One region of the Weissella ceti genome, then DNA from elsewhere that is predicted to be linked to it. Evidence: predicted binding sites of a transcription regulator. Region 1 holds the regulator's gene; each other region holds the start of a gene.
The links. Region 1 encodes HrcA, which represses chaperone genes, less so after heat shock. Its sites were predicted from a motif close to TTAGCACTCNNNNNNNNNGAGTGCTAA; they were not measured.
Positions count from the first base shown of each region.

Region 2: a site for HrcA is predicted at 3,089-3,115, ahead of KHQ31_RS05975 (co-chaperone GroES). Genes of this name have one in related genera too.
Region 3: a site for HrcA is predicted at 2,879-2,905, ahead of KHQ31_RS06500 (ATP-dependent Clp protease ATP-binding subunit). Genes of this name have one in related genera too.

Region 1 is NZ_CP074441.1:972,453-980,921, forward strand. It holds gene KHQ31_RS05095 (hypothetical protein) at 1-151, opposite strand, end outside; gene KHQ31_RS05100 (hypothetical protein) at 162-428, opposite strand; gene KHQ31_RS05105 (DnaJ C-terminal domain-containing protein) at 508-1,425, opposite strand; gene dnaK (molecular chaperone DnaK) at 1,510-3,327, opposite strand; gene grpE (nucleotide exchange factor GrpE) at 3,401-3,964, opposite strand; gene hrcA (heat-inducible transcriptional repressor HrcA) at 3,991-5,013, opposite strand; gene KHQ31_RS05125 (GH25 family lysozyme) at 5,181-7,487, opposite strand; gene KHQ31_RS05130 (DUF4422 domain-containing protein) at 7,638-8,411, opposite strand.
Region 2 is NZ_CP074441.1:1,140,287-1,148,755, reverse strand. It holds gene KHQ31_RS05985 (bifunctional folylpolyglutamate synthase/dihydrofolate synthase) at 1-1,040, shown strand, start outside; gene KHQ31_RS05980 (ABC-F family ATP-binding cassette domain-containing protein) at 1,083-3,005, shown strand; gene KHQ31_RS05975 (co-chaperone GroES) at 3,142-3,417, shown strand; gene groL (chaperonin GroEL) at 3,476-5,107, shown strand; gene KHQ31_RS05965 (APC family permease) at 5,287-7,119, shown strand; gene KHQ31_RS05960 (DUF2785 domain-containing protein) at 7,241-8,224, shown strand; gene KHQ31_RS05955 (D-alanine--D-alanine ligase family protein) at 8,294-8,469, shown strand, end outside.
Region 3 is NZ_CP074441.1:1,248,828-1,257,296, reverse strand. It holds gene alsS (acetolactate synthase AlsS) at 1-1,530, opposite strand, end outside; gene KHQ31_RS06505 (alcohol dehydrogenase catalytic domain-containing protein) at 1,758-2,756, shown strand; gene KHQ31_RS06500 (ATP-dependent Clp protease ATP-binding subunit) at 2,992-5,148, shown strand; gene KHQ31_RS06495 (COG3942 and LysM peptidoglycan-binding domain-containing protein) at 5,490-6,269, shown strand; gene KHQ31_RS06490 (NlpC/P60 family protein) at 6,354-6,908, shown strand; gene KHQ31_RS06485 (GNAT family N-acetyltransferase) at 6,910-7,185, shown strand; gene KHQ31_RS06480 (dCTP deaminase/dUTPase family protein) at 7,278-7,820, shown strand; gene radA (DNA repair protein RadA) at 7,835-8,469, shown strand, end outside.

The DNA.
Region 1 (8,469 bases):
GCCGTTCTGGCGTTGTATCCGTCAATAAATTATTATCAGTTCCTAGGGCATCTAATTTGCCTTCATCGGTCTGCGTTGTGTAAAGATATGCACCACTAACTAATCCTATAATTAACACCATTAACCATGTATAGTTCATCCACTTCTTCATCACTACCCTCTTAACCTAAAATAATATCATCCCCGTCTACTCGATAACCAAAAATAGACTGTTCTTTACCCTCTACTCTTTGAACCAACTTCAGTTCGACATCGCTATGCCACAAATCCCGCAGATATAATGGCGCACCATCACCGCTCGATAACAGCAGACGTTCTCCCATCTTTTCAAGCGTTGTTACTGGTAGTTGATCTACCTTCCCTTTTAACCAAATGGGACGGTCTAACGCCATCCCTTCAGTTGCTTGCTTTAAATCGTATACATTCATAAAAACCTCTATATTGAAGATAGCAATCAAACCTTAAAGCAACAAAAAAACCAACGACCGTAGTCGTTGGTTAAAATGTTTAGCCAAAGAAACCGTGCATTGTTTCGCCTTCACCAAAAGCTTCTTGGTAAGCTTGCAACGCCTTCTTTTGAGCCTTATTCAACTTAGTAGGCACATCGATGTAAACCTTCACGATGTGGTCACCTTGGCCACCACGCATGTTAGAAGCACCCTTACCACGTAGACGGAAGTTTGTTTCTGTTTCAGTTCCAGCTGGAATCTTCAACTTCACATCTCCATGGACCGTCTTAACAGAGATTTCACCACCCAAAACCATCGTTGGGTAATCTACTGCGACACGTGAGTAAATCATGCTACCATCACGTTCGAAACCATCCTTAGATGCATCGACGTAGAAGACAACAAACAAATCACCGTAAGGACCACCGTTACTCCCAGCCTCACCTTGACCAGACAAACGCATTTGTTGTCCGTTCTCAACACCAGCTGGCACAGTAACCTTCAATTCCTTCTTTTCTTGTTGACCTAGGTCGTTCAAGCGAGAGAATGAAATGGTCGTTTCCTTACCAAATACCGCTTCTTCGAATGAAAGATTCATACGGTATTGCAAGTCACGTCCCTTACGTGGACGGTTTGGATCTGCTGAGAAACCACCACCGAACATTTGTTCGAAGATATCTCCCAAGTCAGATGCATCACCGAAACCACCGAAGCCTCCAAAGCCACCGCCTTGACCACCACCGAAGCCACCTTGGTTAGCACCAGCCTTACCATATTGGTTATACATGGCACGCTTTTGCTCATCCCCTAGTGTTTCGTAGGCTTCTTGGATTTCTTTATACTTCTCTTCCGCACCAGCGTCATGGTTGATGTCGGGGTGATATTGCTTTGACTTCTTTCGGTAAGCCTTCTTGATTTCATCTTGCGATGCATCTTTGGCTACGCCTAGGACGTCATAATATTCATTATTATTCATCACGATACCTTTCCATTTAACTTAACATCTTTCGATAATAGCACAAAACGAGGTCGAAACCTCGTTAGATGTGTTTAAAATCGATTACTTGTTATCTGATACGTCTTCAAAGTCACCATCAACAGTTCCGTCATCAGTTGCTGCACCTTGTTGTGCATCAGCTTCAGGCGCTGCTTGTTGGTAAAGCTTCATTGCCATTTCTTGGGCAACCTTTTCCAAAGCTTCCTTCTTAGTCTTCATGTCGTCCAAGTTGTCAGCTTCCTTAGCAGCCTTCAATTCTTCAACGGCATCTGAAACAGTCTTCTTTTCGTCTTCGGCAACCTTATCACCGACTTCTTCAAGAGTCTTTTCAGTGCTAAAGATCAATTGGTCAACTTCGTTACGCAAGTCAACTTCTTCCTTACGCTTCTTGTCGGCTTCTTCGTTGGCCTTAGCATCTTCCATCATGCGTTCGATTTCATCTTCTGACAATGAACCTGAGCTTTGGATAGTAATCTTTTGTTCCTTGTTAGTTCCAAGATCCTTAGCTGAAACAGAAACGATTCCGTTACGGTCAATGTCGAAAGTAACTTCGATTTGTGGCACACCACGTGGTGCAGCAGGAATGTCAGTCAATTGGAATTGTCCCAAAGTCTTGTTATCAGCGGCCATTGAACGTTCACCTTGTAGCACGTGGATGTCTACGGCTGGTTGGTTGTCAGCGGCTGTTGAGAATGTTTGTGACTTTGATGTTGGAATAGTTGTGTTACGGTCGATCAACTTAGTGAAGACCCCACCCATTGTTTCAATACCAAGTGACAATGGTGTAACGTCAAGCAAAACAACGTCCTTAACTTCACCAGTGATAACTCCACCTTGTACGGCTGCACCAAGGGCAACAGCTTCGTCAGGGTTGATTGAGTGATCAGGTTCCTTACCAGTCAACTTCTTAACTGATTCTTGAACTGCAGGGATACGAGTTGATCCACCGTTCAAGATAACACGGTCGATGTCGTTCATTGACAATCCAGCGTCCTTCAAAGCATTCTTAACAGGTGCTTCGGCACGCGCAACCAAGTCAGCAGTCATTTGGTTGAATTGGCTACGTGACAAAGTCAATTGAACGTGCAATGGACCAGCATCAGTTGCTGTAATAAATGGCAAGTCGATTTGTGCTTCAGTTGATGATGACAAAGTCTTCTTAGCAGTTTCAGCAGCATCCTTCAAACGTTGTAGGGCCAACTTATCGTCGCGCAAGTCTACACCGTTATCCTTCTTGAATTCTTCAGCAATCCAATCGATGATCTTTTGGTCAAAGTCGTCACCACCAAGGTGAGTGTCACCGTTAGTTGACAATACTTCGAAGACACCGTCTCCCAATTCAAGGATAGAAACGTCAAATGTTCCACCACCCAAATCGTAAACTAGGATCTTTTCGTCCTTTTCATCGTTTTCCATACCGTATGCCAAGGCAGCGGCTGTTGGTTCGTTGATGATACGTTCAACTTCAAGACCGGCAATCTTACCAGCGTCCTTAGTTGCTTGACGTTGGGCGTCGTTAAAGTAAGCAGGTACTGTAATAACAGCCTTTTCTACCTTTTCACCCAAGTAGTCTTCTGCGTAACCCTTTAGGTATTGCAAAATCAAAGCTGAGATTTCTTGTGGTGAGTAGTCCTTACCAGCAACAGAAACCTTGTAACCAGCTTCACCCATGTGTGACTTGATTGATGCAATTGTGTCTGGGTTTGTAATCGCTTGACGCTTAGCAGTGTCCCCAACTAGAATTTCATCATTCTTGAATGACACAACAGATGGTGTTGTACGACCACCATTTGGGTTTGTAATAATCTTAGCAGCATCACCTTCCATCACGGCAACGGCTGAGTTTGTAGTTCCTAAATCAATACCAATAATCTTTGACATAATGATAGTCTCCTTTTAATTGTTAATTTAATGTTTGTTTTATTTCGTTCATAAATGAATCTAATGATTCAACTTAGCTGTAAACAGCTACCATGGCTGGACGAATCACACGATCCTTCAATACGTAACCCTTTTGCATAACTTGGGCAATTGTATCAGCTGGGTGATCATCATCAGCAGGTACAGATTGAATTGCTTGGTGTTGGTTCGGATCAAATTCACCACCAACTTCACCAACAGCCACAATTTCATGGGCAGCCATTGTATCAACCAAAGTCTTCAATACCATATCCACCCCCGTCTTAATTTGTTGGGCTGCTTCGTCGTTTGTTTCAACTTGAAGCGCACGTTCCAAATTATCTAAGGCAGGCAAGATATCTGTCGCTAGCTTTTGATTAGCATACTTCAATGATTGGGCTTGTTCTTTTGCCAAACGCGCCTTCATGTTTTGTGCTTCCGCTTGATTACGCAGGAGCTTTTCTTCAGCATCAGCTAGTTGCGCCTTCAATTCAGCAATTTCATCAACTGCTTCTTCGACCGCTTCTGCATTTTCCAATGTTTCAGCTTCAGCAACTTCTTCTACTGTCGAATCTGCTACTTCAACTTCTTCAACGTTTTCATGTTGTTGTTCAGTCATCTCAACACCTCTTTTCCATATCAATTTTAATAATATTCGCGCATTTGCGCTTGAACGCCTTCTCGGAACGACTCCAATGCATGTACAGACTCACCATACTTCATCGCCATCGGTCCAATCAACGCTAATGCACCTAACCCATGGCCGGGTACATCAAATGTTGTCGACAGCAGACTGTACTGTTGCAACAATGATTGATCATTTTCTGATCCGATATGCACAGCAACCTGACCAGGCATATAATTAACCAATCGTCGCATGGCTTTTGGTGACTCAATCAGTTCATAGATTCGCTTAACATTCTGTGGACTCACTTCATCTGAGAAGTCCAACATATTCAAACGACCTCCGATAACAACTTTATCGCGAACTGTTCGTGCCAACACATCACCAAACATTTGCAAGAACGCAACCGGCGTACGGATAACGCGATCTGTCTTCATTGGATAATCACTAGCAATCGTTGCCAAGACATCGCTAACTAATTGGTTAACTAATGTTTGGTTAATATATTGCACCATGTTATCTAACTCATGTAGATCCATATCCGCAGGTATGCGGAAACTCTGGCTTGTTACCTCACCATCATTCGTTACGATAATCGCCATGACTTGTTGTCCATCTAATGGAACAAGTCGGAAACCTGATAATCGATTCTCACGAGAATCAGGCTTCAATGCCATCACTGTGTAACCAGTTAGCGTCGCCAATTCATCCGCGGCACTTTCAAGCACATCATCCACTTGTTGAAAGTTTCGTGAAAATGCTCGTTGCATCGCATCAGCAATCTGCCCTGCTCCTTGATTACCAGCCATTAACACATTGACATAATGGCGATATCCCGCTTGCGCTGGCACACGACCAGAAGATGTATGTTCTTTTTCAATGAAACCTAACCGTTCTAACACAGCCATATCATTTCGAACCGTTGCTGAACTAACATTTAACTGTAGTTCTTCGACTAAGACTTTCGAACCGACCGCCTTACCCGTATCAACGTAATTTCGAATAATTTCCTTCAAAATCAATGCTTGCCTTTCAGCTAACATAATACACCTCCTTGGTTAGCACTCTCGTATACCTCTTGCTAACAACGACTATATTACATGCCTTTTAGTTCTTTGTCAACCTTTTTAGCACTCCTTTTTTCAGAGTGCTAACACCACCACAAAAAAACAGCCTATCGACTGATAGACTGCATTTCTTGTTTTTAATTTTAAACGTCTAGACGACCAGCCTTAGCTTCAAACCAAACTGATTCACCATTAATTTCTGTGTTGTACCAAATCGTGTCATCTTCGGCAACGAATTGACCAATCACATGTACAACTTCACCATCAACAGCTTTACGTAACTTTTCTGATCCAGCTTCACCGCGTGGTGAGAACTTGTAAAGATCATCCTGACGCTTAGCTTGATTGAAGACAAAATCGGCATCTACTTGTTGCGCATTAACTTTTTCTAAATCTAATACACTAGCAGTTTTCTTGGCTGGAGCCTTCTTAACTACCTTCTTTGGTGTTGTCTTTTTAACTACTTTTTTAGGAGCGGCCTTCTTAACAGGGGCAACCGCTTGAGCTTTCACACTTCGTGAATCAACCCAAACATAGTATCCGTTAACCTTACCATAGTACCAAACAACCTTCTTTGCATCAGTGAATTTCTTTTCAACTAGAATTGCACGATTATTTGGTACACGTCCAGCATACTTGGCATCACGATATTGGAATGGTGCATTCACATACATACCATCCTTACGTCCAGCTTGATTAGTTACATAGGTCTTATTAACTGGTGTTGTCTTTAAGTTACTTGGTGCAACTACAGCCTTTGAGTCAAACCACACATACTTGCCATTAACTTGACCATAGTACCAAACAACATTATTTGACGTTGTAAACTTCTTATCGACGTAAACACGCACATCGTTAGGCATACGACCTGCATAATGAGCATCACTATATCCAAATGGCGTGTACATGTACATACCATCCTTACGACCAAATTGACTCGTTACATATGTTTTATTGACTGGCGTTGTCTTTAAGTTACTTGGTGCTACAACCGCCTTTGAATCAAACCATACGTACTTGCCGTTAACCTGACCATAGTACCAAACAACATTATTTGATGTTGTTAACTTCTTATCAACATAAATACGTACATTGTTTGGCATACGACCTGCGTATTTAGCATCACGATATCCAAATGGTGTGTACATATACATACCATCTTTACGACCAAATTGACGACTTACATATGTCTTATTCACATTTTGTGTATTTAGCTTAACGGGTCCCGCCACAGCAGTCGCATCAAACCATACATACTTACCGTTCACCTTACCGTAGTACCAAAGAACCTTGCTTGCAGTTGTCTTTTGCTTTTCTACTTCAATTTTAACGTTATGTGGCATGCGTCCGACAAATTGAGCATTCTTTTGACCATATGGTGCATTAACGAACAACCCATCTCGACGTGTTGTTTGATTACTTACCACTGTCTTGATTACGACACGCTTTTTAGGAACATTCACAACACTCTTGGCATCAAACCAAGCGTATTGCCCGTTAACCTTTCCGTAGTACCAGATAACTCCGTTACTTGCCTTTTCTTGTTTTTCAACATTCACAACCGCGCCATGCTTAGGACGTCCGACGAACTTAGCACCACCATAACCGTAAGGCGCTTGTGCATACAAGCCATCTGTACGATTCTTTTGATTGAACTTCATTTGCTTCTTAAGCGTTGTTGGGTTGACCTTTTTAACAGGCTTTGGTTTTGGCTTTGCTGGTGTCATGACCCCAGTATAGTCAATATTCGCATCAAAAGTTCCACGAACATTAGGGAAATGCATATTACTGTTAAATTGCCACATACCTAAATCAGTGTGCCAAAGATATTGTTTACTTGGAGTAAATGGGTATGAGGCCATCCAGATTTTGCGCTTACCATATGCATCTTGATTCAAATTCGTTTGTGTTGAATATGACGCGTAGGTATACAAAACGTTGTTTGTGTAACCCTTTGATGCTACTCCTGAACGGAACGCTGCAACATTAGCATTCACACGCCCGTTGGAGTTCACAGAAATCATTGATGGTTCTTCTAGATCGTCTGCCATCGGTGTATTCTTTGAAAGCCCTAGTTCTTTTGCAAATTGCGCAAAATATTGACCTTCAATACGGGCTTGGGCAGGATTAGCATACCAGCTATAGTGGTACCCACCAATTCGCATACCAGCTGCTTTAGCATTGGCAATTTGACTTGCAGCATATGGGTTACGGTAACTAGTCGCCTCGGTAAGCTTAACCATTACCCCTTTCACACCATAGCTCTTCATAATTTTAAATTCAGCAACCGTTGGAACACCATTATGTGACGAAATATCCACAAAATCTGTTCGCGGTACTGACTTATCCGTAATGTTTACCCATGGTGAACTTGCTTGCGCATCGTCCGAATGGATTAGTCCCATAATCCCTACAGAAAGCCCTACTAACAGTAAGCTTTTGATCTTCATACTCATTTCGCCTAACACATCTACCCTATATTTAATTTAACTAAAATTGTACATAACAAACAGTTTCCAGTTTAACATATCTGCTCCTTATTTGTTAATGACATCTACTTTACAAGAAACGGCTAAAATTACCGTTGTGTTGCACGAAACTTAAAAGTGAGTCTTTTTATTTTTTTTCTTAGTAAACTTTCGGATCAAAAACGCTGAACCTTTATCAAGCCAATTCGTTTTTTCTGTAGTAACCAGCGGATATTCACGGAATGTTTTATGATTAGTGATCATCCACGTGTCTAATAGATATTCTGACAAGAAACCAAATACACGGCTTTCTTGTCCTTCATATTCCCGATATGGAATCTTTGGTTCGACCTTTTCTAATACACCAAAGACAAAATCAGTAAACGACTGAAAATCCGCTTGTTTCATCATTTGCATGTTAAATAGGTGTGCTTTAGGTGAACGACATACTTGCTCGAATGCATCACTATATTCCGGAAACGCTGTCCCAATAACATCCTTCATAACTTGAAATGGTAGATGTTCATGTGCGTTGAAATAATGTGTTTGTTGATCTTCAATAAAGTAATTACGTGCTTTGGGCACCAAAACATCTACTTCTGTTAACGCCTTACGAATTTCTTCTCCTGACAAAACATCTGTCAACGAATGTGACGCCTTACGACCAAAATAACGACGATAATGCATCAACCCCAGAATGTCTTCATCTTGCAAATTGTACTTAGCCCAATATAGTGCTGTTAATTCATTAAAATGTGCATTCATAGGTGACATGTTCTTCCCAGTATCATCACCAATATACCCTTCAGGCATATTTTCCTTAAGCGCTGCACCAACATACACCGGTTGGTAAATAGGATCATCTGGCATTTGGTACGGCTTATGGGCCGCAACTAAAATCTTCATAGGTTTATCCTCTCTGTAAAAAAATCTCCCAAAACCATATGACTCGTTTTGAGAGATT
Region 2 (8,469 bases), 170 kb from region 1:
ATGAACGCATCCAAGATAACGCCGGACAAATTCCTGATGATATCTTGCTAACTTTGATGCAAGAGTTAGCGCCACTAGTTGAAGCGCAAGATGCGCAACATCCTGGTTTCGAACTAACTGAGTTTGAAGTTGTGACCACATTGATGTTTATGTATTTCCGTCTACGTCCAATGGATATTGTGATTTTGGAAGTCGGCATAGGGGGAATGTGGGATAGTACGCAATTTATTCCAGATAAGCTAGCATCAGTTATTACCTCAGTTTCTTATGACCATATGCATGTATTAGGTGATACTTTAACTGAAATTACGACACAAAAGGCAGATATTATTCAAGCTGAACGCCCTGTGATTGTGGGACTATTACCAGATGAAGCAATGGCAGTCGTGACAGAGACTGTTAATGAACGTCATAGTGCTTTATTGGTTAATGGACAAGATTTTAACATGACACAAAAAGTAGATGGGCTACACTACACAGGGTTAGGTCATGATGTCATCGTGCAATTGAGTTTACAAGGTAAGTATCAAATTAATAACGCTGCGGTAGCTATTACAACTGTTTTAACAGTTGCGCCTACCTTAGGGATAGATGTTGCCAATAAAATCATACAAGATGGGCTGAGTCACGTTACGTGGCCAGCCCGCTTTGAAACTGTACAAACCAATCCATTAATCATTGTGGATGGGGCACATAATGTAGCAGGGATTGAGGCCTTAGTTGAAACACTACGCGTTAATTATGCTGATAAGCATATTAATGTGATTTTTAGTGCCTTGGCGGATAAGAACTTTCAACAAATGCTAGAGAAGTTGTTATCCGAAAATAACATTCGTGTGACTGTTGTACCTTTTGTAGCGCCTGGTGCACGCCAAGCGATGTCTGAGCTACCATTCGAACATGAACGCTTAGCATGGCAAAATAGTTGGCAAGAAGCATTAGACATGACTGTTGGGGATGCAGACGTGACGATCGTAACTGGATCGTTGTATTTTGTATCTGAAGTACGTCATGCCATCATGCGTGCCAACAACAATTAAAAGTACAGATACAAGATAAGAAAAGATAAATAGGATAAAAACATGATTATTTTACAAGCAAGTGATGTAACACGCCGATTCAGCGGTGTGACATTCTTTGAGCATCTTTCGATGCAAATTCAAGATAAAGGACGTGTTGGGTTAGTCGGTCGTAATGGAGCGGGTAAGTCAACTTTGTTGAAGATGATTACAGGAGAAACTACCCCTGATGAAGGTGAGATTTCTCGTAAAAAGGGACTGCGTATGGCTTACCTGGCGCAGAACTCAGGACTAGATTCAACACTATCTGTTTACAATGAAATGCGTGAAGTCTTTGAAGATGTTGTGCAATTGGAAGCAAAGATGCGTGCTGTTGAAACAGAGATGGCAAATGTGACTGATTACGAAGGGGATGCTTACCAACGGCTTTTGAGTGATTATGATCAAATGCAATATGACTTTAAAGAAAAGAACGGATACGGTTACGAAGCAACAATTCGTAGTGTCTTGCATGGATTTGGTTTTGATGAATCATTCTATGACCGTAAGATTGATTCACTATCTGGTGGACAACGTACGCGTTTGGCGATTGCAAAACAATTGTTAGAAACACCTGATTTGTTGATTTTAGACGAACCGACTAACCATTTGGATATGGAAACATTAGCTTGGTTGGAACAATATCTCCAAAACTACAGTGGTGCACTATTGGTTGTTTCCCACGACCGTTACTTCTTGGACCGTGTTGTAAATGAAATTTACGATATGCACTCTGGGAAGCTAGATCATTATGTTGGAAACTACAGTAAGTTCATGGAATTGAAAGCCCAAAAGATTTTGGGTGAACAACAAGCTTACGATAAGCAACAAGAAGAAATTGCGAAGTTGGAAGATTTCGTACAAAAGAATATTGTGCGTTCTTCAACATCTAATCGTGCCAAGTCACGTCGTAAGCAATTGGAACGTATGGAAAAGATTGAAGCGCCGCAAAATGAATCTGGGGTAGCACGTATTACTTTCTCTGCAGCCGAAGAATCTGGTAATGAAGTCATTCGTATGTTTGATGGAAAAGTTGGTTACGGAATGGATAACATTTTGGCTGAAAATGTAAATCTTGAAATTGATAAGCAACACGCCGTGGCGCTGGTTGGACCAAATGGAGTCGGAAAGTCTACGTTGATTAAGACTTTGTTGGATCGTTTACCATTACTAGGTGGAACGATGAAGATTGGTTCAAGTGTAACGGTTGGTTACTATGACCAAGAACAACAAGTTCTTGATGAAACGAAGACGGTTATCAACACGATTTGGGATGAACATCCAACCATGCCAGAAAAAGATGTACGTACAATTTTGGGTTCATTCATGTTTAGTGGTGAAGCAGTTGATAAGAAAGTTTCAGCTTTATCTGGTGGTGAACGTGCGCGTCTATTGCTAACTAAGTTATCACTTGAAAAAGCGAACTGTTTGATCCTGGACGAACCAACAAATCACTTGGACATTGATTCTCGTGAAGTATTGGAAACGGCCTTGAATGAATACAATGGAACAATTTTCTTTGTTTCCCACGACCGATACTTCATTAACTCAGTTGCATCTGAAGTGATTGAATTAACTGCGGATGGCACAACATTCTTTGATGGTGACTATGATTATTACCTAGAGAAGCGTGTCGCAGCTAAACAAGAAGAAACAGAACAAGCTGTTGAAGACACACCTTCTGAAGCAGTTTTGAGTAATCAAGAACGTAAGGAACGTCAAAAGGCCCAACGTAAGTTGGAACGTGAACTAGCGGATATTGAAAAGCAAATGGCTACGATTGATGAACGTTTGTCTGAAATTGAAGTGGAAATGAACGCGCCTGAATTGGCACAAGATGTTTATCAATTGACGCAACTTTCTGAGGAAAGTGCTCAATTGGGTGAGCAAAATAAAGAATTAGAAGAACGATGGACAGATGTGTCTATCGAGCTTGAAGATTTTTAATTTAAATTTTTAAATGGCATCACACGATTAGCGTGTGATGCTTTTTTATTTTTTTGAATTATGGTATGATAGTTATGTTGAAATTGGCACTTGGATATACAGAGTGCTAAAATAAAATTTGTGGAGGACATCATTTATGTTAAAGCCTTTAGGAGATCGTGTTGTCTTGCGTGTCATGCAAGAAACAGAACAAGCAGTCGGTGGAATCTTGCTAGCATCTAATGCACAAGAAAAGTCAATTGTTGGAACGGTTGTTGCTGTTTCAGAACAAACGATGGGTGAATTAGTTGCCCCACAAGGAATTTCAGTGGGTGATGAAGTATTGTACGACCAATATGCCGGAACTAAGATTACGGTTGATGGTGAAGAACTATTGGTCCTACATGCTAAAGACATCATCGGTGTGATGTAAGCAACCATTAAATTAAGCGATTAAAACGATAAATTAAAAGAAAAAGAGGGAGTACGAAATGGCTAAAGATATTAAGTTTTCTGAAGATGCACGTTCAAAGATGCAAGCTGGTGTAGACAAGTTGGCTAATACAGTTAAGACAACAATTGGTCCTAAGGGACGTAACGTTGTGTTGGAACAAGCCTACGGTGCACCTACAATTACTAACGATGGTGTGACAATTGCGAAGGCAATTGAACTAGAAGACCACTTTGAAGATATGGGAGCCAAGTTGGTTGCGGAAGTGGCTTCAAAGACAAACGACATCGCTGGTGACGGAACAACAACTGCAACTGTGTTGGCACAAGCAATTGTTAACGAAGGTATGAAGAACGTAACTGCTGGTGCGAACCCCGTTGGAATTCGTCGTGGAATTGAAACAGCGACTGCGGCCGCTGTAGACTCATTGCACGCGATGTCAAAGACTGTTTCATCTAAGGATGAAGTGGCACAAGTTGCCTCAATCTCAGCCGCAAATGCTGAAGTTGGTGACTTGATTGCGGAAGCAATGGACAAGGTTGGTAACGATGGTGTTATCACAATTGAAGAATCAAAGGGAATTGAAACAACTCTAGATGTTGTTGAAGGAATGCAATTCGACCGTGGTTACTTGTCACAATACATGGTAACTGACGAAAACAAGATGGAAGCTGCCCTTGAAAATCCATATATCTTGATTACTGACAAGAAGATCAACAACATCCAAGACATCTTGCCATTGTTGCAAAATGTTGTGGAACAAGGACGTGCATTGTTCATCATCGCTGATGACATTGCAGGTGAAGCTTTGCCAACTTTGGTCTTGAACAAGATGCGTGGAACATTCAACGTTGTTGCGGCTAAGGCACCAGGCTTTGGTGACCGTCGTAAGGAATTGTTGGCTGATATCGCTATCCTAACTGGTGGAACTGTGATTACTGATGACCTAGGACTAGGTTTGAAGGATGCAACTTTGGCTCAATTGGGACAAGCAGCGAAGGTTAACGTGACAAAGGATGCAACAACAATCGTTGAAGGTGCTGGATCTAAGGATGCTATCGCCGAACGTGTTGAAATGTTGAAGAAGCAAATTAGCGAAACAACATCAGACTTTGATCGTGAAAAGCTACAAGAACGTCTAGCTAAGTTGGCTGGTGGAGTTGCAGTAATCAACGTTGGTGCAGCGACTGAAACAGAATTGAAGGAACGTAAGTACCGTATCGAAGATGCGTTGAATGCGACACGTGCTGCTGTGGAAGAAGGGTTCGTACCAGGTGGTGGAACTGCTTTGGTAAACGCTATTGAATCAGTTGCTAAGCTTGAAGAAACTGGTGATGTACAAACTGGTATCAACATTGTTAAGCGTGCCCTTGAAGAACCTGTGCGTCAAATTGCTGAAAACGCAGGACTTGAAGGATCAGTTATCGTTAACAAGTTGAAGGAACAAACACCAGGTATTGGATACAATGCCGCTGATGACACTTGGGTTGATATGATCCAAGCTGGAATCGTGGATCCAACTAAGGTAACGCGTTCAGCTTTGCAAAACGCTGCCTCAGTTGCCGCATTGTTGCTAACAACTGAAGCCGTTGTGGCAGAACAACCTAAGGCGGATAACGGTGATGCAGCTGCACAAGCAGCAGCCATGGCCGGTATGGGCGGAATGATGTAATTTTAAAAAAGTAAGATAAACAGCCAGTTCAAGTGATTGAACTGGCTGTTTTGTTTTTTATTTTTCAAGAACTTTAAAAAACAAAGTGTAAAATAATGGACTTTCGTTGTTAATGGTTCTAAAATGACCGTTAGTAACTTAAAGCTTTATATAATTTTAGAAAGACATAGGGTAAGAAAATGTGGCGTTATCTTAAGCGTCTTGTCATTGGGAAACCATTGAAGACGCTCGATGAAGGATCGCAAAAGTTGAGTCGCGGAAAAGCATTAGCTTTGTTGTCATCAGATGCATTGTCATCTGTGGCGTACGGGACAGAACAAATTATTACAGCCTTGTTGATGGCTGGAACAGTTGCGTTATGGTGGCAATTACCAATTGCTGGGCTTGTCTTGATTTTATTGGCAGCCATTACACTATCATATCGACAAATTATCCACGCATATCCAGGTGGCGGAGGCGCATATCGTGTTACGGCCAAGAACTGGGGACAAAAAGCAGGGCTAGTAGCCGGAGGATCATTGCTAGTTGATTACACGTTAACAGTGGCCGTTTCTGTTGCATCTGGAACAGAAGCCATTACGTCGGCTTTACCAGGCTTACGTCCCTATTCAGTGCTCATTGCGATTGGACTGATCTTATTGTTGATGGCCTTGAACCTACGTGGTGTACGAGAATCCGCTGGATTTTTGACCATTCCAGTATTCTTCTTCATTGCGATGGTCTTGTTGTTGATCGGGATGGGGTTTTATAACATCATCACTGGGCAAGTCACATACAATGCAACGGCGGCAGTGGGAACATCATTTGGAAGTGCATCGTTAGTATTGTTTATGCGTGCGTTCTCAAGTGGATCATCTTCATTGACCGGAGTCGAAGCGATTTCAAATGCGGTGCCAAACTTTAAGACACCTAAGGCGAAAAATGCTGCGGCGACTTTGACGATTATGGCAACCATTTTGGCAGTCTTCTTTGCCGGAATTACCTTTTTGTCTTATTGGTACGGCATTGTACCAGAAGCAGAAGTGACTGTTCTATCCCAAATTGGGGTCGTAACTTTTGGTCATGGTGTCTTGTTCTACTTATTCCAATTAGCGACAGCATTGATTTTGGCTGTTGCGGCAAATACTGGATTCTCAGCCTTTCCGCAATTGGCTTACAATTTGGCCAAAGATAAGTACATGCCACACATTTACTTGGATAAGGGAGACCGTTTGAGTTATTCAAATGGAATTGTGTCTTTGGCGCTTGGAGCGATTGCGTTAGTGATTATCTTCCAAGGTTCAACAGAACAATTGATTCCATTGTACGCAATTGGAGTTTTCGTGCCATTTACTTTGTCACAATCAGGAATGATTCGTCATTGGATTCGTGAACGTGAAGGTCACTGGCGTTGGAAGATGGTTGCCAATTTCATTGGTGCCCTAATTTCAGCCGTGCTAGTTATCTCGTTGTTCTTATTACGCTTTGACGGGATTTGGCCTTACCTAGTTGTTATGCCAGTATTGCTAGGTATCTTCTGGCGTATTCATTTACACTATATGAATGTAGCCGATGAATTACGTGTTATGGCTAAGGAACGAGTTGAGCGTCATCACTATGCCGGAAGTACTGTTGTCTTGTTGGTGTCTAACCTAACTAAGGTCACGGTAGAAGCGGTTGATTACGCTAAATCAATTGGTGATCAAGTCATCGCCATGCACGTGTCATTTGACTCTAATCCGCAAAAGGAACGTGATTTAGGAATTAAGTTCAAGAAAGAATTCCCAGATGTTCGATACGTAGATATTCATTCATCATATCGTTCAATTACTGAACCAGCGGTACGTTTCGTGGATGAAATTTCAAAGAGTGCGAAGGAACGCAATCACTCTGTAACGATTTTGATTCCAAGTTTCGTACCACGTCATAGTTGGCAAAATGCGTTGCACAATCAAAACAGTATGCGCCTACACAATGCGCTGGCTAGTCGAGACGTTGCAGTATCAATTTACTATTACCACTTAAAGCATTAAAGCAAAAAAGACCTTCAACAACCGAAGGTACTTACGAAAAGACCCACACTTAGGTGTGGGTCTTTTTTGATTCCTCTTGCTTGTGTACAATAGATATTAAGATAAAAACGAGGAGGCGATTATGACGACTGATTATAATGCATTAAGAAGAGAAGTAAGTCGATTACGCCAACGGGTTCTAACAGGTGCCTTGTATACATCACTAGGGGATGTATTGGGTCGTTGGATGGATAGTGTTGAAGAAAAGAATGATCGGACAGAATCATCACGTGTCGCAGGCATGCGACCAGATGATGAACACGATTTAACAGAATTAATGATCGTGTTACGTACGGAAAAAGATCGCGCGGTAACGGATGAAGAAGTAGATTTGTTGGTAAAGGGACTGCATGCGAAGGAATTCTTTATTCGTGATGCGGGTGCAGTAACCTTATTGACGGATTTGATTCAAGGTGGTGTCCTAACTTGGACACAAGTGAAGCGCGTTGCCTATCTAATTAGTCGCGATGAGTATTTGTTAGCGCATATTGATGAAGGACCTAATGATGCTGTGTTTACACGGGCTGCTGCGGTGAATTTGTTAGCTGTTATCCTATTTTGGGGACCACGCCAATACAAAGAAAACCTACCGGCATTATTGCAAACACAAATTCTAGAACGCTTTGCTGTGTATCTTGTTTTAGAACGTGATAATCGTGGCATGATTGATGGAAAAGGATTGGCGCAAACGTACCTACAAGTTGGTCAATTTTTGGACGCTGTGGCATTAACTGAGCAAGTGCAACGTGCCGATAAAATCTTCTTGTTAGCATTAATGGTCGAGGGGTTAAAGCGCCAACCATACCCACTAGTTTCTGGTGAAGACTGGCGTTTAGTCACATACTGGATTAACTTACTAGACCTAGATCAAATCTACGTAGACTATGCGTTGAATATCTTGAAACAATGGCGTAAAAGCCTGGTGTTACAACGTTCAGCACAAGATGAGTTGAGTTGGGTTCGTTTGAGTAATCAAAAACATTTCCTACAAGGTTTATTGATTCGTGAAAAGTTGCCTGAAGAAATTAGGGAATATTTAAATCAATCAAAGAACATACTCGCTTAGTTATAAATTCGTGGTATACTATGGTTTCCAAGAACTCAAATTTCACAAAGTACAGAGGAGTGTGCGAACATGACAGAAAAGTTGCATATTGCATTGCTTTTTGGTGGTAACTCATCAGAACACGACGTGTCAAAGCGTTCTGCTTGGAACATTTACCAAGCAATGGACAAGGAAAAGTACGACGTTACTGTTTTCTTGATTTCAAAGGCCGGAATTATTATGAACCCCGAAGATTCTTTGCGTGT
Region 3 (8,469 bases), 280 kb from region 1:
TTCGGCAAACTTAACGATGTCGATAGGGGCAAGTTGGATTCCGGCTGACTTTCCTTCGTACTTCTTTTCTTCTTGGAACTTAACCATGTCGTAACGGTGGTTGTCATTCCAAACAAGGCTAACTGTGTTCAACTTCATTTCAACTGCTGTGGCCAATTCTTGTCCTGAGAAGAAGAATCCACCGTCACCAGAAACAGAGATAGCCTTTGCATTTGGACGAACCATTGCTGCGACCATAGCCCATGGTAGTCCAACACCAAGTGTTTGCATACCGTTTGAGATCAAGAAGTGACGAGGAACGAATGACTTGAAGTGACGTGCCATCCAGATGTAGTGAGACCCAATGTCACTAGCAACAGTCATGTCATCTGTTACACGTGCTTGTAGAGCCTTAACAACGTTCAATGGGTGGTTAAGGTGTGCTTCAGCAGGTGTGTATGATTGGTTGTCCAATTCATGCATACGTTCCTTAGTCTTAGCCAATGTCGCCAAAGCAGCATCTTCTAGCTTGTAACCCTTGATACCATCCTTCAATGCATCCAAAGTATCTGCAATTGAACCAATCAATTGACGTTCAGGTACATAGTGGTTATCAATTTGGGCGAATGCAGTATCGATTGTTACGATGTTTAAGTCGTTGTTTGCGTTCCAGTTACGTGGTTCGTATTCAATCGCATCGTAACCAACTGTAATAACCAAGTCAGATTCAGCCAACAATTGATCACCAGGTTGGTTGTGGAACAAACCAATACGTCCGTAGAATGTTGAAGGTTCTAATTCGCGAGAGATAACTCCAGCTCCTTGGAATGTTTCAACAACAGGCAAGTTTGTTTGTTCTAACAAGGCACGTAGTGATGCAACAGTGTCGTCGTCTGATCCACGTTGTCCAACCAAGATAACTGGCAACTTAGCGTTCTTCACTTGTTCTACAAGCCAAGCAATATCAGTTGAGTGAGCAGCACCCATCTTTGGTGCGTTTGCAACTGGCAATGGCTTAGCTGTGATAACAGCGTCATCGACGTCCTGTGGAATAGAAACGAAAGCAGCTCCGGGCTTTGGCCCAGTAGCAGCAACGAATGCATTAGACAAGATTTCTGAAATGTTTTCAGGGTCTTGAACTTCCACAGAGTAGTTTGTAACTGGCTTAAAGATAGATACAGAGTCTGTGCTTTGGTGTGTTAGACGGTAAAGGTCCTTACGTGGTACTTGTCCACCAATTGCCAAGACAGGGTCACCTTCAGCAGTAGCTGTCATCAATCCAGTAACAAGGTTACCAACACCAGGTCCTGAAGTTGCAATCATGGCCCCTGGCTTACGTGTGATACGTGCAAATCCTTGTGCCATGAAGGCTGCGTTTTGTTCGTGACGAACAACAACTAGTTCCGGAGAAACAGCGCCTTCTTCAGGGTGTTCTAGTCGTTCGAATAGACGGTCGATCTTTGCACCGGGGATTCCAAAAATCAAATCAACGCCGTGGTTGTTTAGGCTGTCGACAATTAAGTCAGCCCCGTATTGTTGTGTATCAGACATATTTCAGTACTCCTTGTCATTAGATAATCTAAGTATTTGATAACCATATTGTACACCTGTCGAAAAAAAAAGAAAGGATTAATTTTGAAATATAGCAAATAAATTCGTTTATTTAAAACATTTGAAAAACGGCGTTTGTCTGGTTTTAAGAATTGTAAATTAATATGGGGAGATTGTTTGGTAGAATACATATAAATCATTGTTACGAAAAAAGGGAGAAATCACACATGGGATATATGAATATGGCCATTCGCACAACCGAAGATGGTCAATTAGTTGAGAATGAATATGAGTTAGTAGAATTAGGCACACATGATGTCCTAATTAACGTTAAGGCAGCCGGCGTTAACCCAGTAGATATGAAGCAACGTGAAGTTGCGGAAGTGGGGAAAATCTTAGGTTACGACGCTGTGGGAATTGTTATTTCCGTTGGGGACGAGGTACAAGCATTTCAACCGGGGGATCGCGTCTTCTATAGTGGCGATGTCACACGTGATGGTAGTTTTGCGCAAAAGCAAATTGTGCGTGAAGAATTAATCGCGTTAGCACCACAAAATCTAACAGATGAAGAAGCCGCAACTATGCCACTAACTTTTTTAACAGCCTATGAGCTGCTGACTGATAAGTTTGGACTAATGTTTTCACCAGGTGGTGCCGCAGGTGAAACATTATTAATCGTGAATGGATCAGGCGCAGTTGGGCGTGTGATGACACAATTAGCTAAATGGATGGGGATGCAAGTGATTGCGACAGCTTCAAGTTTAGCAAGCCAGGAGATGGTACGTGATAATGGTGCTGATTTAGTGGTTGATCACTATGAAGATTACGCAGAAAGTATTCAAAATGCTGGTTGGACCAATATCTCATATATTGCTGTTTTACATGAACCAACGCGTCACTTTGCACGCGTAGCTGAAATTATTGAACCATTTGGACATATTGGCATGATTGTGGCACCCGCTGAACCTGTTGATATTGGATTGGTAAAAAACAAGGCTGTATCGATTGATTGGGAATTCATGTTTGCCAAAGCTTCTATAGAAGAGAAGATGGCAGAACAAGGAAAGGCATTACAAATTGCGGCTCAATTAAGTGCAGAACAAGTTTTGACACCGTATGTTGGTCATGTATTTAACGGACTAACAGTTGAAAATATCGCAGATGCACTAGCACAAACAGCTAATAATGGACAATATGGTAAACATGTTGTGGCTATGAATGATTAGTTAAAACTGAATTTATAAACCTTTAAGTAGGTTAAAACCCTTTAATCAAGCATGGTTAAAGGTTTTTTTGTGTTTTTTATTTCATTTTTGTTACGGTTTTGTTAAAAAGGTTTCTAAAAACACTTGAACTTACATATAGTGAGTGCTAATATATAGACATGGAGTTAGTAGAGATAACTCCAAACAAAAATAGTTAAAGTAATAAATATTAAAATTGAATATGGAGGATGTTACTATGGCACAAGACAATTTTGGATTCTCAGATTTTGACGATATTTTTCGAATGATGAATGATGACCTTGCGCGTCAACAACGCATGTCTCGTCAACAACCTCAGCAACAACAAATGCGACAACAACAAATGCGAAGCCAACAACAGGTTCCGCAACAAGAACAAGGACTACTAGACCAATATGGAATTAACATGACCGAGGAAGCTCGTCGTGGAAACTTTGATCCCGTGATTGGCCGTGACGATGAAATTCAACGTACGATTGAAATTTTGAATCGTCGTAGTAAGAACAACCCAGTATTAATTGGTGAACCTGGTGTTGGTAAGACAGCGGTTGTCGAAGGTTTGTCACAAGCCATCGTTAGCGCTAAGGTACCAGCTAAGCTACAAAATAAGGAAGTTATTCGTTTGGACGTTGTCTCACTTGTTCAAGGAACTGGTGTACGTGGAGAGTTTGAAGAGCGTATGCAAAAGTTGATGGATGAAGTTTCACAACGCCAAGACGTAATCCTATTTATTGATGAAATTCACGAAATTATGGGTGCTGGTGGAACTGGCGAAGGTTCTATGGATGCCGGAAACATTTTGAAGCCAGCTTTGGCTCGTGGTGATTTTCAATTGCTAGGAGCAACGACTTTGAATGAATACCGTCAAATTGAAAAGGATGGTGCGATTGCTCGTCGTTTCCAACCAGTAATGGTTAACGAACCCACTACTGAAGAAGCCACGATGATTTTGAAGGGCTTGGCTCCACGCTATGCTGATTATCACAAGGTAAAGTATTCAGATGGCGCATTGGAAGCTGCGGTAGATCTATCAAACCGTTACATTACTGATCGTTATTTGCCAGACAAGGCGATTGATTTGATGGACGAAGCTGGATCAGTTAAGAACTTAGCTGTGAAGGTCGGTGATCCTAAGGAAATTGAAAAGCAAATTCAAATTGCCGATAACAAGAAGATTGAAGCCGTAAACGCTGAAGACTTCGAACAGGCAACTCACTGGAAGGATCAAGTTAACCAATTGACACTTCAATTAGAGTCATTGAATAGTCAAAAGCGCCAAACTGATGCAGCTTTGACTGTTACAAAGCGTGACATTGAAAAGGTCGTGGAACAAAAGACTGGTATTCCGGTTGGTGAATTAGCTGAATCTGAACAAGCTCAATTGAAGAACTTGGATAAGGATTTAGCAGCACATGTTATTGGACAAGATGAAGCAACTGAACGTGTTGCACGCGCAATTCGTCGTAACCGTGTCGGCTTCAACAAGTCTGGTCGTCCAATTGGAAGCTTCCTATTTGCTGGACCTACTGGAGTTGGTAAGACTGAAACAGCTAAGCAATTAGCTAAGGAATTGTTTGGAACTGACGAAAACATGATTCGTTTCGACATGTCAGAGTACATGGAAAAGCATTCTGTTTCTAAGTTGATTGGGGCACCAGCTGGATATGTTGGTTACGAAGAGGCCGGTCAATTGACTGAAGCTGTTCGTCGCCACCCATACTCATTAATCCTTTTGGATGAGGTTGAAAAGGCTCACCCAGATGTAATGAATATGTTCCTACAAATCTTGGACGATGGTCGTTTGACTGACGCACAAGGGCATGTTGTCTCATTTAAGGACACGATCATTATCATGACATCAAATGCCGGGCAAGCTGGCTTTGATAACACAGATGAAGAGAAGACTGATTTGATGACACGATTAGCACCATACTTTAAGCCTGAATTCTTGAACCGTTTTGATGCGATTGTTGAATTTAGTGCTTTGAGTAAGGAAGACTTGCTAAGCATTGTAGACCTTATGTTGGATGGTATGAACCATGCAATTGCATTGAAGGGGCTACACATCGATATTACAGATCAAACAAAGCAAAAGTTGGTTGACTTAGGTTACGACCCAGCTATGGGTGCACGTCCACTACGTCGTGTAATCCAAGATCAACTAGAAGATCAAATTGCCGACTTCTATCTAGATAATCCACAAGTAAAGGACTTGCGTGCAGAAGTACGTGATGACGAAATCGTGATTGTTGCAGAAACTGATCCTAATAAGGAAAAGGAAGCAACAAAAGAAATGAAGCAAGACAAGAAAGAAGCTGAAAAAGCTGCTGAGTTAGATGAAATTGCCAAAGAAGCACATGATTTAACTGAGTAATTCATTTGAAATAGGAAAAGGCCACCGCATTGGTGGCCTTTTTTTAATTATGAAGAAATATAATATGTCATATAAACTCTTATTTATAGAAGATAAATGAGCTATAAAAACGTTCAAAATAAGTAGGAACGTTGATGTATCAGTATTTAGAGCGGATTTTTGTTTAAATATCAAAAGTTCTTTGAAACATTCCTGTAAAATAAGCGTAAATGAATGTTCATGATTATGGTATGTTCCTGAAAAACCCAATGCATATACTAAGTCTTGTAATTTAAGTTAGAAATTAAAACAAATTAAAAAAACAAGCAAATAAACAAAAATCACTGGGAGATTTAAATCTTATGAATACTACTGTAAAGAACATGTTGTTGGCTACTGCGGGTGCGGCTGTATTGATGGCTGGATCATCAGCAATGGGATCAGCTGACTCAAAGATCACTATCAAGTCAGGTGACACTTTGTCACAACTTGCTATTGAATACGATGCAACTGTTGAAGACTTGGTTTCATCAAACAACATCAAGGACGCTAACAAGATCTGGGCAGGAGACAAGCTAGTTATCACTGGTAAGGCTGCTAAGGACTTGACTTTGACTGACGAACAAAAGGAAGTTGTTGCTGAAGTTAAGGAAGAAGTTGAAGTTAAGCAAGCAGAACAAGCACCTGCTGAAGTAGCTGCTGCACCTGTAACTGTTGAAGCTCCAGTTGAAACTGAAGTTAACACAAACGTTTCTGTAGCCGCTGAAAACAAGACTATCGAAACACCTGCTGCAACTAAGGAAGTTTCAGCTCCTGTTACAGGACGTTCAGGAAACGCCTACATGGCTGGTCAATGTACTGCATACGTATACGACCGTGCATCATTCGTTGGTAGCTTCTGGGGAAACGCCAACCAATGGGTTAGCTCAGCCGCAGCTGCTGGACGTACAATCAGCGGAACTGCAACTGCTGGATCAGTAGCCGTATTCGCTGCTGGACAACAAGGTGCCGGACCCCTTGGTCACGTTGCTTACGTTGAATCAGTAAACGGTGGAATGATGACTATCTCAGAAGGTAACTACGCTGGTAAGGCATACAACACACGTACTATCTCAACTGCCGGAGTAACATTCATCCGTTAATCTTAAGTTTATAAATGAAATGAAGGGTTCCGTCTCGTGCGGACCCTTCTTTTTTTACACTTAAACCTTTTGAAGGAGTAGCATATGCCATTTAGTATTGAACCAGGTGTTGCCATCCATATGGATGACTATGGGAACATTGATAGTAAGATTACGTTCATCGCACCAACCGGAGAAGAACATTTACAAATTTTGTCATCACAAATTCAACGTGGTGGAAATTCGAACTATATTGAACAAGAATTAATGAAGTTAATTATTGCACGTAGTAGCCGTAATCTTTTAGAAGTAGCCTCAGAAGTTGAAGGACTACCGTATAAGATGCAAGGTAATCAACCTAAAACAGGATTTGATGTGGCTGGTTTAATTCAATATGTGTACAACCAATCAATGGGGCGTGGTTTTCCAAGTAAATTGGAGGATCAATTAAACGCGTTGACTTTGATTGAACTACAAGACATTATGCCTAAGGATGTGATGTACTGGAAGTCAGGCGATTTAGTTATTAATGCGGGAGTTTACATTGGTGGGTCTCGCTATCTAACGGTTGATTTATTAGCGGGGGAAGTTGCAATAAAGACATTGGCAGACACGTGGTTACCTGATTTTGTTGGAACGATTATGCCACGAGGTATTTAAAATGAATTTTCAATATGAAGAGGGTATGATTTCTTACAGTGTTGATGGTGAAGTGAAAGCTAAGATTACTTTCCCAGCTAACGACGAAGGAACAATTTGGGATATTGATCATACATTTGTGGATGAAAGCTTACGTGGTCAAGGAATTGCGAATCAATTGTTGGCGGAAGTTGTTCGTTTAGCACGAGCACAACATGTCCAATTAAAGCCTACTTGCTCATTTGCGAAAAAGGTGTTTGCCAAAACGCCAGACTATCAAGCATTAGAAGTGAAATAATGATCTAAAATGAGGCGGACGAAGATAATTCGGACTTCTCATTTTCATGTATAATAGAGAGTATTACTTAAGACAATAAGGTGGAGAACATAATGACACGTAAATTTGCAATCGTTACAAAGTACAAGGATGCGAACTTGAACTTACCAGTTCGTGCAACACAACAAGCTGCAGGATATGACTTTGAAGCAGCTGAAGACTTTGTGGTCCCTTCAATTTGGAAGAGCCCTTTGATGCACGCTATCAAGTTGCTTCGTCAAAAGCGTAGCCTACTGGCTACTGAAGCTGATCAAGCGCAAAGTGCGTTGAAGCCAGTATTGATTCCAACAGGAATTAAGGCCTACATGCCTGAAAATGAATTCTTGATGATTGCGAACCGTTCATCAAACCCATTGAAGCGTCGTTTGCTAGTGCCAAACGGGGTTGGCGTTATTGATGCGGATTACGTTGACAATCCAAAGAACGAAGGTGAAATTTTCATTCAAATGACAAACTTTGGTATTTTGGATGTACATGTTAAGAAGGGTGAACGTATCGCACAAGGTATTTTCATGCCATTCTTGGTCACTGATGATGATATGAATGATAAGAAAGATGCGCGTGTCGGAGGCTTTGGGAGTTCCGGCCAAGCGTAAGAAGCGAGGCATAAATGGCTAAAGTTAAAACGCAATTCGTGTGTTCAAACTGTGGCGCAGTATCACAACGTTACATGGGACGTTGTCCAAGCTGTGGGGCATGGGGCACATTGGTCGAAGAAGTTCAACAACCTGAAAAGGCAGATCGTAAGTCACGTGTTAATTTGGCAGGTGAAATTGCGAAGTTCGAAAAGCTAGCAGATATTAATATAGAAGAAACACTACGTGTCACGTCTAATTCAAATGAATTTGATCGTGTCTTAGGTGGTGGAATCGTACCAGGTTCACTAGTCTTGATTGGTGGTGATCCAGGGATTGGTAAGTCAACATTGTTGCTACAAGTTTCTGGTTCATTGGCTAATGCTGGCCAAAAAGTACTGTACGTTTCTGGTGAAGAAAGTGCGTCACAAATCAAGTTACGTGCCGAGCGTCTTGGTGTTCAAGGTGATGCGGACTTCTACCTATATCCCGAAACTGACATGAGTCAAATTCGTAAAGCGATTGATGAATTAAAGCCGGATTTGGTCGTTATTGATTCAATTCAAACGATGCAAGAACCCGACGTACAATCAAGTGTTGGTTCAGTGGCACAAATTCGTGAAACAACTGCGGAATTGTTGCAGATTGCAAAGACTAATGGTGTGACAAT